2 regions of the Frigoribacterium sp. Leaf164 genome follow, and region 2 is predicted to be linked to the other one. Evidence: predicted binding sites of a transcription regulator. Region 2 holds the regulator's gene; the other holds the start of a gene.
What was found. Region 2 encodes HspR, which represses chaperone genes until heat shock. Its sites were predicted from a motif close to AAGTTGAGTCNNNNNGACTCAACTT; they were not measured.
Positions count from the first base shown of each region.

Region 1: the regulator HspR is predicted to act here: its motif matches at 4,980-5,004, upstream of ASF82_RS14455 (ATP-dependent Clp protease ATP-binding subunit).

Region 1 covers NZ_LMOX01000003.1:1,369,167-1,376,186, forward strand. The annotation lists gene ASF82_RS15830 (hypothetical protein) at 1-1,509, opposite strand, end outside; gene ASF82_RS14450 (lactococcin 972 family bacteriocin) at 1,491-1,952, opposite strand; gene ASF82_RS14455 (ATP-dependent Clp protease ATP-binding subunit) at 2,253-4,901, opposite strand; gene ASF82_RS14460 (hypothetical protein) at 5,177-5,665, opposite strand; gene ASF82_RS14465 (Rieske (2Fe-2S) protein) at 5,812-6,696, opposite strand; gene ASF82_RS14470 (APC family permease) at 6,869-7,020, opposite strand, start outside.
Region 2 covers NZ_LMOX01000002.1:6,040-13,059, reverse strand. The annotation lists gene ASF82_RS07670 (hypothetical protein) at 1-809, shown strand, start outside; gene ASF82_RS07665 (hypothetical protein) at 1,066-2,541, shown strand; gene ASF82_RS07660 (pilus assembly protein CpaE) at 2,652-3,170, shown strand; gene ASF82_RS07655 (methyltransferase) at 3,358-4,512, opposite strand; gene ASF82_RS07650 (heat shock protein transcriptional repressor HspR) at 4,807-5,244, opposite strand; gene ASF82_RS07645 (DnaJ C-terminal domain-containing protein) at 5,296-6,297, opposite strand; gene ASF82_RS07640 (nucleotide exchange factor GrpE) at 6,439-7,020, opposite strand, start outside.

The sequences.
Region 1 (7,020 bases), on a different contig from region 2:
GTCGAAGACCACCCGGCCGTTGAAGGCGGCGGTCGCCAGCACGTCGTCGGGCAGGTGCACCAGGGGCACCTCGACGATCACGGTCGGCGGCCCGTCGACGGGGGAGAGGCGCAGGGTCGCGGGGTCGGGCACGACGACGCCGGGCGGCAGGGTCTCGAGGCGAGCGCCGAGCGGAGGCAGCACGTCGCCGGTCGTGGTCCAGACCATCCGGAGGTAGGCGACGACGTCGGCGGCGAGGGCCCGTGCCGCCTCGGGGTCGCCTGCGGTCCGCACGACGACGACGTCGTCCCCGTCGCCGTGCGGCTCGCCGGTCTCGGCGCCGGTGCCGGTGCGGGTCCCGACCCGGGCGGTGACGAGCGCGCCGGGAACGGTGTCGGGGTCGCCCATCGTCGCCCTGCCGGAGGCGATCTCGTCACGGGCCACCCGGGCGAGCGCCCGGTCGAACTCGCGGTCGTCAGCGCCGGCGAGGCCGACGCTGAGCACGGACCCCTCGTGCAGGTCGAGCTGCGCCGCGGAGGAGGTCGCGACACGGTCGGCGGCGTCGGCGGCGCGCTGGCCGAGGGCGACCTCGCCCGCCACGACCGCGACGAGGGCGACGTGCAGCGCGATCGGCACGACGAGCGCACGCCGGCGGCTCCCTGCTCCGGTGCTGGCTGAGAGCAGCCTCGACGGCCGGGGTCCGTGCGCCGCCGTCGCTCGACAGAGGAGCAGCCACGCTGTCGTTCCGCCCCAGATCAGAGCGATCACGGGCAGGACGAACTCGGGTCTCCGGAGCCCGCCGACGCTCCACCAGAGAGCCAGCACGAGCAGCACCGAGCCGAGGGCCGCTCCTGCCAGGGGCGATGCTGCCTCCCGGAGCTCGGCGACGAGGGCACGTCGTCGGGTCCACCCGACGAGCGCGCAGACCAGGCGGCGTCGGCGGCCGCGCTCGGCCTCGACGCCGGCCGCACCGAGGGCGACGAGCATCACCGTCACGAGCAGCCCGGCGACGGAGGGCACCGTGACCAGCGCCCGGAGCTCGTCGAGAGGCCCCACCGTCGCGTCCGCCGCGGTGAAGCCGGCGCTGTCGAGAGCGGCGAGGAGGGGGCTCGGGTCGTCCGCGTCGGTCACGTAGAAGCCGCGGGGGTCGAGGTCGAGCCAGGAGTCGTGGTCGGCGAGGGTCCATCGCACCCAGGGGCCCAGGGGCTGCCCGGCTCCGCCGGTCAGGGGATGGACGAGCGAGTCGCCGACACCAGCGCCGGGCGAGTCGTCCGGGGTCATGCGGGCGACCTGGTCGCCCGTCGACGTCACCGCCCGGAGGAGTTCCTGCCGTGTCGCGTCGTGCCCGAGGTCCGGCGGCGTCTCCAGGACGACGACCCCGGTGCCCCGGCCGCCGCTCCCGCCGCTTCCCCAGATGTCCTGGCCCTCGGCGGCGGCCAGGGCGACGCCCGCGGCGAGCGCGTAGGCCGCCACGACGGCGATCACCGTCGTGGCGCCCGTGCGCCGACGGGTCAGAGGACCGCCCACCACGCCGTGTTGTTGCTCTTGCTCTTCGCCCTCACCGCGCTGGCGAGGTAGGACGGTGCCGCGTTGCCCGAGCGCAGGCACTGCGTCTGCCCGTTCGCGCAGGCCGTGGCCCGGTGCGTCCTCGAGTAGTGCTGGTACTTGGCGTACACGGTGGAGGACGTCACGCCCCACTCGAAGTACCCGCCGCCCACGTACGTCGATCCGAGGGTGGAGAACTCGCCGGCCGGCATCATGCCGGACTCCGCCTCCGTGCCGGTGGTCGCGGCCGTGGTGGCCGACTCCGAGGTCGACGTCGATGTCGACGTCGAGGTCGCGGTCGGGGTCGACGCCGGGGCGGGAGCGGCGACCGCAGGTGCGAGCCCCGCGCCGAGCACGAGCGCTCCCGTGGTCGCGAGGGTGGCCAGGCTCCGCCCGACGGTCGTCCCGATGCTGCTGACACTGGTCATGATCACCCGTTCCTGTCTGCTCGACCGATCCTCGATCGTGCATACATACCCTGACATTAAAACCAGGAACGTCACAAGGTCGGCGGCTGTCTGATGCAGGGACACGGGGAATGCGAGAGAGATCCGTCGTCGAGGAGCCGGGTGGCGCGGCTCCGGCCTCGTCATCCGGCGGATCACGCTCAAATTTGAGAAGAGAGCGCGAGAGCAGGGTCACGGCGGCGGACGCAGGGAGGCGCGGTGCCGGTCAGACCGACACCGCGCCTCCGCAGTCCCGCAGCCGTAGCCGCAGCCGCCCCGCGGCTAGGCCGCGCTCGCGACCTCCGCCGCGACAGGGCGGGCGACGAGCTCGCCGTCGCCTCCGACGCTGACCAGCACGTGCCCGCCGGCCGCGACCGCGCCGGAGACCATCAGGTCGGCGAGCCGGTCGTCGACCTCGCGCTGGATCGTGCGGCGCAGCGGCCGGGCGCCGAACTCGGGCTCGTAGCCGTGGTCGACGATCCAGTCGGTGGCCGCGTCGTCGATCTCGACCGCGATGCCCTGGGCCTGGAGGCGACGCGAGGTCGCCCCGAGCAGCAGGCGCACGATGTCGCGCAGCTGCGCCCGGTCGAGCTTGCGGAAGAGCACGATCTCGTCGATGCGGTTGAGGAACTCGGGCCGCATCGCCTCCCGCAGCTTGCCCATGACGCGGTCGCGCAGCGCCTTCTCCGACCCGAAGCCGTTCCCGGCCGCGGGGTCGGAGCCGACGGGCCCGGCCGGCGTGAAGCCGAGGGCTCCGCCGCGCGAGGCGAGGAACTCCGAGCCGAGGTTCGACGTCATCACGACGACCGTGTTGCGGAAGTCGACCGTGCGGCCCTGGCCGTCGGTCAGCCGCCCGTCGTCGAGCACCTGGAGCAGCAGGTTGAACACGTCGGGGTGCGCCTTCTCGATCTCGTCGAGCAGGATCACCGAGTACGGGTTCCGCCGCACGCGCTCGGTCAGCTGGCCGGCCTCGTCGTAGCCGACGTAGCCGGGAGGGGAGCCGACCAGGCGGCTCACCGTGTGGCGCTCGCCGTACTCGCTCATGTCGAGCCGGATCATCGCGCCCTCGTCGCCGAAGAGCGACTCGGCCAGGGCCTTCGCCAGCTCGGTCTTGCCGACGCCGGTCGGCCCGAGGAAGAGGAACGACCCGGTCGGGCGGGCGGGGTCGCCGAGGCCCGTCCGGCTGCGCCGCACCGACTTGGCGATCGCGGTGACCGCGTCGTCCTGGCCGACCACCCGGGCGTGCAGCTCCTGCTCGAGCAGGGCGAGCCGCGAGCGGTCGCCGTCGGTGAGGCGCGCGACCGGGATGCCCGTGGCGCGGGCGGCCATCTCGGCGACGTCCGCCGCGGTGATCTCCGTGCCGACCGCCTCCGTGCCGACCGCCGCCGTGCTGTCGGCGTGACCGCTCCCGACCGCCGCGGCCAGCGACTCCTGCACGGCCTCGATCTCGTCGCGCAGGTGCGACGCCTCCTCGTAGCGCTCCGCGGCGACCGCGGCGTGCTTCGACGACTCGAGCTCGGCGAGCCGGGCCTGGAGCGCCGCGGTGTCGACCCGGCCGCCGAGGCGCAGGCGACGACGGGCGCCGGCCTGGTCGATCAGGTCGATCGCCTTGTCGGGCAGGAACCTGTCGCTGACGTAGCGCGCCGACAGCTCGACGGCCGCGCGCAGGGCTTCCGGCGCGTAGGCGACGCCGTGGTGCTCCTCGTAGCGCGGGGCGAGCCCGGTGAGGATGAGCACGGCGTCGTCGACGCTCGGCTCGGGCACCGTGACGGGCTGGAAGCGGCGCTCGAGGGCGGCGTCCTTCTCGATCGTGCGGTACTCCTTCAGCGTCGTCGCGCCGATGAGGTGCAGCTCGCCGCGGGCGAGGCGGGGCTTGAGGATGTTCCCGGCGTCCATGGTGCCGTCGCCGTTGCCGCCGGCCCCGACGACCGTGTGGATCTCGTCGAGGAAGACGATCAGCTCGCCCTGGTGGGCGGCGATCTCGTCGACGACCGTCGTGAGGCGCTCCTCGAAGTCGCCGCGGTAGCGGGTGCCGCTGACCATGCCGGCCAGGTCGAGCGTGACGACGCGCTTGCCCTGCAGCAGCTCGGGCACGTCGCCGTCGACGATGCGCTGGGCGAGGCCCTCGACGATGGCGGTCTTGCCGACGCCGGGCTCGCCGATCAGCACCGGGTTGTTCTTCGTCCGGCGCAGCAGGATCTCGACGGTCTGCTCGACCTCGTCGGCCCGGCCGATCACCGGGTCGATCTCGCCGCGGCGGGCGCGCGCCGTGAGGTCGCTGCCGTACTGGTCGAGGGTGGGCGTGCCGGAGTCGCGGGCCGGGTCGCCGGCACCGGTCGCGTCGGTGCCCGTGCCGGCTCCGCTCCCGGCCGCGCCTGCGGCGCCTCCCGCGGTCGACCCGCCGGTCGGCGACCCGTCGCGGACGAACGCCTGGAGCGCCTGCGGGGTGATGCCCGCGGCGGCGAGCAGCTGCCCGCTGACCGACTGCTGGTCGACGACCAGCGAGAAGAAGACGTGCTCGGGGTCGACGTAGGTCGAGCCGAACGCGCGGGCGGCCTGTGCGGCCTGGAGCAGGACGCGCTGGGCGGCCGGGGTGAGGGCGACGGTGCTGGGGGTGTCGGACGAGGGGCCGGGGAGGCGGCTGTCGACGGCTCGGAGCAGGGCGTCGCGGTCGACGCCCGCGTGGCGGACGACGTCGGCGGCGGGCGACTCGTCGAGGAGCACCCGCAGGACGTGCAGGGAGTCGACCTCGGCGTGGCCACGGCTGGTGGCGAACTCGCCGGCCCGGGTGACGAGCCCGTGGGCGGCGCTGCTGAGCAGGCGCGAGATGTCGACGGGGCGTCCGGTCTGACCCGACCGGGCGCCGTTCATGAGGCGGGCGAGGAACTCGTCGAACGAGCCGCCGTCGCCGGAGCCGAACTGTGCAGGCATGGTACCTCCTGGGGAAACTTGAGTGGCTGCGACTCAAGTAAACGCAGGGAGCCCCGGGTCATTCCCGGTCGGCGGAAGAAGTTGAGCGGAGTCGGCTCAACCTGCCACGTCAGGTCGCCGGGCGGCTCCCCTCGCCGCCCCCGCGCCTCCGGCCCCTCCGCCCTCTCGACCGCTCCGTGTCGCAAATGCCGACCATCAGCGCCGCAATACGGGGTTTTCCCCCTGTTGCGACCCGGCCGAGCCTGCGACGGTCGGCATTTGCGACGAAGAGCGGGTCAGGAGCCGGTGCGGGCGCCGGCGAGGCGCTCGTCCGTGGCGCCGTCGGGCCCGGCGGCGGCCTCGGCGCCGCTGGTGTGCGCGCTCGCCTTGCCCTGGTCGTCGCCCTCGTCGCCCTCGGCGTCGGCGCCCGGCGCGTTCGCGAACTCGGCGCCGTAGCTCTCGCTGTCGAGGTCGGGGATGTCGAGCATCTCCTGCGGCCAGGCCGGCCGGGAGGGCTGGAGGCGCAGCGTCGCCTCCTCGAGGTCGCGGATGACGTCCTCGTCGACGGGCTCGTCCTGGCTGTTCTCGACCGGGGTGGAGAACACCTGGCTCGCCGGGCCGATGAGCAGGTGCGCGTAGGCCTTGCTGCCGCCCTCGGTCACGACGGGCACGGACACGATGTCGGAGGTGTCGGCCTCGGCGAGCGCCCTCGCGTAGCGGAGCACGGCCTTGCAGGTGCGGTCACCGACCAGCATGTAGCTGCCGGAGTAGTGGAGTCGTCTCATGGGATCGACCGAACCACGAGGGGCCCGGCCGTGCTCGCCCTTGCCCGCGGGGCGTCCGTGCACTACGCGCACCGCGCCTCCGGCGGGCTCCCTACCGCCCCGGAGGGGGAGCGAGGGCCTGCCGGAGGCGCGGGTCGGCCGGGCGGTCAGCCCGCGTCGGGCAGCCGCACCTCCACCGTGCCGTCGACGACGCGGGTGTCGAACCGCGGCTGCGGCGACGTCGCCGGACCGTGCACGACCTCGCCGGTGCGCATCGAGAAGACGCTGTCGTGCCAGGGGCACGAGACGCAGGCCTCGCCGGGCTTGCCCGCGTCGGTGACGAGCTCGCCCTCGGAGAGCGGTCCGGAGAGGTGGCTGCAGACGCTCGAGAGCACCTCCACCTCGTCGCCGCGACGCAGCGCGACGAGCGGCTGCCCGTCGAGGTCGAGGCCGGTCAGTTCGCCCTCGGGCAGGGCGTCGAGGCGGGTGACCTCGTGCCAGCCGGGCGAGACGAGGTGCGGCACGTCCTCCGCGTGGTTCGCGCCGACGGCCTGGCGGTAGGCGAGGTGTCCGCCGATGAAGCCGCCGAGGCCCACCGCTCCGAGGCCCGCGAACGAGAGCACCTTGGCGCTCGTCTGCTTGCCGCGCAGCCGCTGCAGGTACGAGGCGCCGTAGAGCGCGGTGCCGACGAGGTTGGCGGCGGAGTGCACGAGCCCGGTGCGCTTCTGCTGTTCGTGCGTGGCCGACCAGTCGGCGAAGCCGGCCAGGGCCGACGGGGCGACCGCGAGCACGCCGGCGCCGACGAGGGTGCGGGCGGGGCGCTCCTGGCCGGGCATCAGGTCGAGGAGGGCCGCGCTGATCCACGCGCCGGTCGGCACGAGCACCATCACGGGGTGCAGCGGGTGGCCGGCGGGCACGCCGTGCAGCAGGTCGCGCAGCGCCCGGGGCTTCAGCACGGCGTCGACGACGCCGGCCACCTTCTCGACGAGCGGGTCGAGCCTCTTCTCGCGCTCGACCGCCTCGAGTGCCTTGACGATCCTGAGTTCGCGCATGGTGCCTCCTCCGCCCTCGCGGGCTGTCGTGCGCCGCGGCTGCTGTGCCGCGGGCGGTCGTGCGGTCGGTCGGGCCGTGCTCCGAGTCGACACCGGCGGGGCGCCGGGCGCCCGGCCCGGGCCGGAGCTGTTCGCGTCGCGGACGACGCGCGGTCGGTGCGGTCCGGGTGCCTCAGGCCCGGTCGGCGCCGGTGCCGCTGCTGGTGCCGGTGCCCGCGCCGCTGCCGGCTTCCGGGCCGCGGCGGCTGCCGAGCTTCGCGAGCAGGTAGAGCACGACGCCCGCGGCGAGCATGATCGCGCCGAACAGCCACACCTGGGCGCTCT
Region 2 (7,020 bases):
CGACGGGCAAGCCCGCCGCCGACGGCACGATCACCACGGTGTTCACGCCGCCGACCAGCTACACCTCGTCGGCTCCGGACGCGTCGACGGTCGCCAAGGCGCCCCTGCCCCTGACGGCCACGGTCGCGCAGCGCAACGACATCGCCCAGACCGTCGTCGTCACCGGCAGCGGCACGCCCGGCCAGCAGGTCACGATCGGTGACGTCACCGAGACGATCCGCCCCGACGGCAGCTACGAGATCACCGCGCCCTTCACGGGCACCGGCGACCTCGAGGTCACCGTCAGCCAGGAGATCGGCGGCACCGTCCACGACGAGGCCACGGTCGAGTTCACCTCGGTCGAGGGCGGCACGCTCGTCGGCGTGCAGCAGACCCGCGTCAACCTGCCGCGCAACACGACGTCGATCATCCCGATCGTCGTCCAGAACAACGAGGCCCGCGAGGCCGCGACGGGCACCGTGACCTTCACCGCCCCGAAGGACACGATCTTCCAGGACGGCCTCACCGTCCTCGGCGAGCGCCGCAGCGGCACCGCCGGCGGCTGGGAGAGCGACGCGTCGCTCGACCTGACCGGCGGCGTCATCAGCGAGAACGGCACGAAGATCACCTTCCAGCTGCCCGCCCGAGCCATCCCGGCCGAGCAGCAGCTGCGCTACCTCGTCGAGGTGTTCACCTCGCGCACCGCGTCGGCCGGCAACCGCCAGCTCGACTACACCTACGAGGGCACCAGCTCCATCGGTGACTTCCGCGCCACCGGCAGCACCATCGGCCGCGTCGCCTCCATCGACCCCTCCGCCATCCGCGAGTAGTCGACCGGCGACACCAGCACCACAGCACCACAGCACCACAGCACAAGGCGACCGCCCCGGTCACCGCCCCGCAGCAGCGGGCGCGGAGACCGGGGCGGTCCGTCGTCCCGCCCTCGGATCCGCGCTCGTCCACAGGGGCGCCAGAGATCTCCTCACATGCGTTATCGTCATCTCGACCACACCGCTGTCATGCGACATGCGCATGTCACCACCACCGACCGAGATGCCTCGGCACTGCCCCGGAAGAAGGCGACCCGTGAGACGACGTACGACAGAAGCACTCGCGACCGGGCTGGTGATCACCCTGGTCGTCGGCAGCCTCGCCCTGGCCCCGGGATCGCCGACCGCCCAGGCGTCACCGGTCGACGACGGCGTCACCACCGCCTCCGCGGCGACGGTCGTGACGCACGAGCCCGACGCCGCGCCGAGCGGCCCGACGGAGGACACCGCGGCTCCTCCCTCGCCGGAGGCCGCTCCGCCGACGCCCCCCAGCTCGACCGACGGCGCCCGCCTCTTCCTCACGGTCTCCCCGCCTACTGGCGTCTCACTGCAGAGCGACCACGTCGGGCTGACCGTGCGGGGCACTCCGCAGTGCAACGTGTCGAACTGTCGCCTGCTCGTGTCGACCAGCTCGCAGCCCCTCTCGTCACCCGGCAGCGAGATCCCCTCCGGCACGAGCACCTGGCCGTCGTGGTGGGCCGAGGGCACGACCCGCACCCTCTACGTCCACTCCTGGGGCAACGGCTGGGGCTGGACGAAGACGAACTGGAACACCTCGTACACCGTGACCAGGCCGGTGACGACCGCGCTGACCGCGAGGGTCGCCTCGACCGACCACGTCGGCAGGTCGGCGGTGATCACGGGCGTCGCGACGAAGGGGGCCCGGGTCGAGATCGGCAGCAGGTACGCCACCGCCAGCACCACCACCGGCGCCTGGAGCATGACCGTCTCCGGCCTCGCCGTGGGGGCGAACACCCTCACCGTCGTCCAGAAGATGGGGACGACGACGATCGGCAGCTCGGTCCGGGTCACGGTGACCATCGACCCCCAGGTCGTCCCCGGGCTGGTCCGACAGGTGGACGCGACCCCTCAGGCCCTCCTGCGAGGCGACGACACGGCGGTCACCGTGGCGGTCGAGTTCACCGAGCGGACGCAGTCGGCCCCGGGCACCGTCACGGTCACGGCACCGGCCGGCACCACCTTCGCCACCGGGCAGGACACCCTGGAGGCGGAGTACCGGGCGGGCTCCGCCACCACCTGGCAGGACGCCCCCGCGTCCGCGTCGTGGGACCTCGTCTCGGGACGCCGCTCGGCTGACGGGTCGACCTACTCGTACGCCTTCCCCGGCACCGGCTCGGCCCTCGACGCCGGCGGCGACCTGCGCTGGGCCCCTCGCGTCTCGACGCCCCTCGACGCCCCCGTCGGCACGCCCGCCCTCGGGTTCACGATGACCGGCGCCCTGAACGCGAAGCTCTACGACGTCACGGGCAGGGTCGACACGCCCATCGCCGCGGCGGCGCTCACCGCCGAGGTGGTGTCGGTCGACGCGCAGGGCAGGGTGGCCGCCGTCAGGGGCACGGCGACGCCCGGCGCGACGGTCGCGGTCGGCGACTCCGCCACCACCGTCGCCGAGAGCGACGGCACCTGGAGCACCACCGTCGAGGGCCTCGACCTGGGCGACAACGAGCTCGTCGTCACGCAGACCGTGGGCGGGGTGCCGGTGAGACCCTGAGGTCGGGCCGCTGGCTCACCGCGAGCGGGTCAGGCGGCGGGCACCGGGGCCGGGGCCGGGGCCGGGGCGATTCGTCCCTCGCTGCCAGACGGGCGGGGCAGGATGAGCCCATGATCGACGTCGACCTCGCCCGCCGCCTCCGAGACGCCGGGCTGCGCTGGCGCCCCTCCCCCGGCGATCGCTTCGTCGTCGAGCGCCTGGTCGACAGCGACGAGGGCGTCGGCGAGGTCTTCACCCTCAGCGACATGACCATCGAGGCCCACGAGCACCCCACGGGCACCGTGCTCGGCTTCAACGGCACGACCGAGTGGGCCCTCGACTCCGTCGCCGCCGACGACGCCCTCTGGCTGCCGCGCGAAGACCAGCTCCGCGAGCTGCTCGGCAGCACCTTCGTCTCGCTCACGCGCGTGCTCGTCGACGGCGAGCCCCTCGCCTACCGTGTCACCGTCGCCCTCGACGGCGCTGCGGACACCGGGCCCGACTCCGTGCACGTCGCCGCCGACCCCGAGACGGCCTACGCCCACGCGCTCCTCGCCTACATCGAGGCATCGCTCCGCCTCGACGACCCCGAGGAGGCCGACGGCCTCCTCGGCCCCGGCGCCGAGCACGACGGCGACGCGACGAACTGATCCCCGCGCGAAGTACCTCGGCGCCATCGAGGTGACTCTTGCTGGGCCCTCCGCCCCGAGCAGGGCCCAGGAAGAGTCACTTCGATCACTGCTGCCTCACGTCAGTTGCCACTTTGGGGGACTCACGGGCGTTCAGAGGCCCCCAAAGTGGCAACTGACGAGAGAAGTACGACGAGAAGGGGCAGGCTCAGCGGCGGGTGGACACCGTCACGGTGAACTTCGGCCCGCGCGAGACCTGACGCGTCGGCCCGACGGTGCGCTCGAGCGCGCTGCGGTAGCCGAGGTGCGAGTTCCAGACGCACCAGAGCTCCCCGCCCGGCTCGAGCAGGCGCGCGGCCGCGGCGAAGAGCTTGTGCGCGAGGCCGGCGTGCACGGTGGCGCCGACGTGGAACGGCGGGTTGAGCAGCACCAGGCCGGCGGAGCCTGCGGGAAGGGAGGCTCCTGCGTCGTCACGCCGCGACTCCACCCGGTCACCGACGCCGGTCGCGTCGGCCGTCGCGCGGGCCGAGGCCACGGCGGCCGCCGACTGGTCCGTCGCGACGACGTGCGCCTCGGGGTGCGCGAGCGCCCAGGAGGCGGCGAGCACCCCCGTTCCGCACCCGAGGTCGACGACGCGTGACGCCTCGGGCGCCCCGACGGCCAGCGCCTCCAGCAACGCTCGGGTGCCGACGTCGATCGATGAGCCGGCGAAGGCCGCGCCGTGTGCGACGACCACGAGGTCGCCGTGCCGCTCGGAGCGAGGCCACGTCGAAGTGGTGCCAGCCGAGGAGGCGCTCGCCGCCGAGGAGGCGGTGGCTCCGGCGTCGGAGCGCGGACCGGAGGCGGTCAGGAGACGCGACTTCTGCCGGGCGAGACCGGCGGAGACGGTGCCGAAGTGACGGCGCAGCACGTCGTTCATCGCCGGGGTCATGTGCTTGACGCGGCCTCCGGCGACGAGCTGCACCTCGGGGTGCGCCTGGGCCGCGACCAGCTCGGCGATCTCGTCGAGCGCGTCGAGGCCGCGCGGCAGCTGCAGGAGCACCACGCGGGCGCCCTCCACGAGCGAGGGGTCGAGCGGCAGGGAGCGCCACGAGGCACTGCTGCCGAGGCGCTCCGCGTTCGCGGCGAGGGCCAGCTCGCCCGAGAGGGCGTCCTGGTGCACGCGGAGCTCGTGCGGGCCGACCAACTCGGCGGCGCCGAGGGTGAGCGCTCCGTAGCGGTCGCCGATGATGGTGACGCGCTCCGGGTGGGCGACCAGCGCCTCCCGCGCGGTGTCGAGCAGGAGGCGGTCGGTCGCGTCGTGTGCGACCAGCTCGGGGGCCTCGACGTCGGGCCACCGGCGGAGCTGCTCGAAGTCGATCACCGGACGAGGCTACCGGGCCGCCCCGGCCCGTCGTCCCCGACCGTGGCGCCGAGTGGGCGCGAAGTGCTGCTCGCTGACGCGTGGGCAGCCGTTCGCGACCACTCGATGTCGGGGTGGCGGAGACGGCGCACGGGCAACGAGGGCGGGGCGGGTCGACGTCCTCGCGGGCGGGCCGACGCCGACCCGCCGGGAGTGACGGGAACCCGCCGCACCCGCCTCAGGCACCGAGTGGTCACGAAGTGCTGCTCGCTGACGCGAGAGCAGCAGTTCGTGACCACTCGACGTTGGGGGGCTCTACTGAAGGGGCCGCCAGACCACGACCGAGGTCTGCCGCGTGGGGCGCGTGCCGTGCCGGAGCGGCACGACGCCGCTCTCGCCCGCCGCGAACACGCGCGCACCGGGCCGGTTGACCAGCTCGTCGGCCAGCGCCCGCTCCAGCTCACGCACCCGCGACTGCAGCGCCGTCACCTGGTTCTCGAGCTCGAGGATGCGCTTGACGCCCTCGAGCGAGACTCCCTCGCCGCCGAGCCGCGCGATCTCGCGCAGCTGCACGACGTCGCGCATCGAGTAGCGCCGCGACTTGCCCGCGGTGCGCTGCGGCACCACGAGGCCGAGCCGGTCGTACTGGCGCAGCGTCTGGGCGTGCATGCCCGCGAGCTCGGCCGCCATCGCGATCGCGAAGACGGGCGAGTGCTCATCGAGGGGCCACTGCCCCGCGTCCTGTCTCGCCATCGTCGTCCCCTCCTGCTCGTGGTGCTGGTGCCGGGCCTGGTGCTGCCGAGGCTAGCCCCGGGCCCGCGCGATCAGGTCGTCGCGCGGGTTCTCGGCCGGCAACGCCGCCGCGAGCGCCTCGACGGCCTCGCGCGCCGCGTCGCTGAGGTGGCTCGGCACGGCCACCTGCACCGTCGCCAGCAGGTCGCCCGTGCCGGTCTTCGTCGAGACGCCGCGCCCCTTGACGCGCAGCACCCGGCCGGACGGCGTGCCCGGCGCGACGCGCAGCCGCACGGGCTCGCCGCCGAGCGTCGGCACCTCGATGGTCGCGCCGAGCGCGGCCTCCGTGAACGTCACGGGCACGTCGAGGCGCAGGTTCGCGCCGTCGAGCTCGAACACCGGGTGCGGGCGCACGGCGATGGTGAGCACCATGTCGCCGGGCTCGCCGCCGTCGGGGCTGGACTCCCCACGGCCGCGGAGCCGGATCTTCTGGCCGTCGTGCACGCCGGCGGGGATGCGCACCTTCATCGGCTTGCCGTTCGACGCCTGCAACGAGATGGTCTCGCCGACGACGGCGGTCTGGAAGTCGAGCGTCGTCGTGGCCGTCATGTCGCGGCCCTTCTGCGGGCCGCCGAAGCCGCGGTAGCCGCCGCTCGTCTGGCCGAAGCCGCCGCCGCCGAACATGCCGCCGAAGATGTCCTCGAAGCCCCCGCCACCGCCTCCGCCCTGACGGAACTGCGGGCGCTGGCCGCCGCCTCCGAACATGCCGCCGAAGACGTCCTCGAAGCCGCCGCCACCGCCTCCGGGGCCGCCGCTGCCCGCGGTGAAGCGCGCGCCCGAGCCCATGGCCCTGACCTGGTCGTACTCCTTGCGCTGCTCCGGGTCGGAGAGCACCGAGTTCGCCTCGCTGATCTCCTTGAACTTCGCCTCGGCCGCGGCGTCGCCCGGGTTGCTGTCGGGGTGGTACTTCCGCGCCAGCTTCCGGTAGACCTTCTTCAGCTCGGCCGGGGTGACGTCCTTGGAGACGCCGAGGATCGCGTAGAAGTCCTTGTCGAACCAGTCCTGACTCGCCATCGGGCACCTCCTCTCTTGCGTGTGTCCGGTGGCACGGCCACCGGAGGAAAGAACGGGGGAGGCGGTGGGCCCCTCGTCGAGGAGCCCACCGCCCGTCGCGACTCGCGTCGCGGTCACGGCTCGCGCCGTGGAGGTGCAGGGCTACTGCGGGGTGTGGACGGCGACCTTGGCGGCCCGGATGACCCGGTCGCCGATCTTGTAGCCCGGCTCGATCACGTCGGCGACGGTGTTGACCGTCACGTCGGCGTTCGGCAGCTGCACGAGCGCGTCGTGCATCGTCGGGTCGAAGACCTCGCCCGCCGCGCCGACCTGCGTGAGGCCGAACTTGTCGAGCCCCCCGCGGATCTTCTGCGCGATGACCGTCATCGGGCCCTCGGCGAGGTCGCCGTGCTTCTCGGCGCGGACGAGGTCGTCGAGCGCGGGCAGCAGCGAGCGGATGACCTCGGCGACGACGGCCTCGCGGTTCGCCTCACGGTCGCGCTCGACGCGCTTGCGGAAGTTGACCAGCTCGGCCTGGGCCCGCAGCATGTCCTGCCGCATGTCGGCGACGAGGTCGGTGCTGGCCTGGTCGAGGATGGCCTCGTCGTCGGCGCTGAGGGGCTCGGCCCCGGCGGCGCCCTCGGCGGCCATCTGCTCGGCCGCGGCGGCCGCGCCCTCCGGCGCCTCGGCGCCCGCGGGCACCTCGACATCGGGGGCCTCGGCCTCGACCAGGTCGTCGGCGCC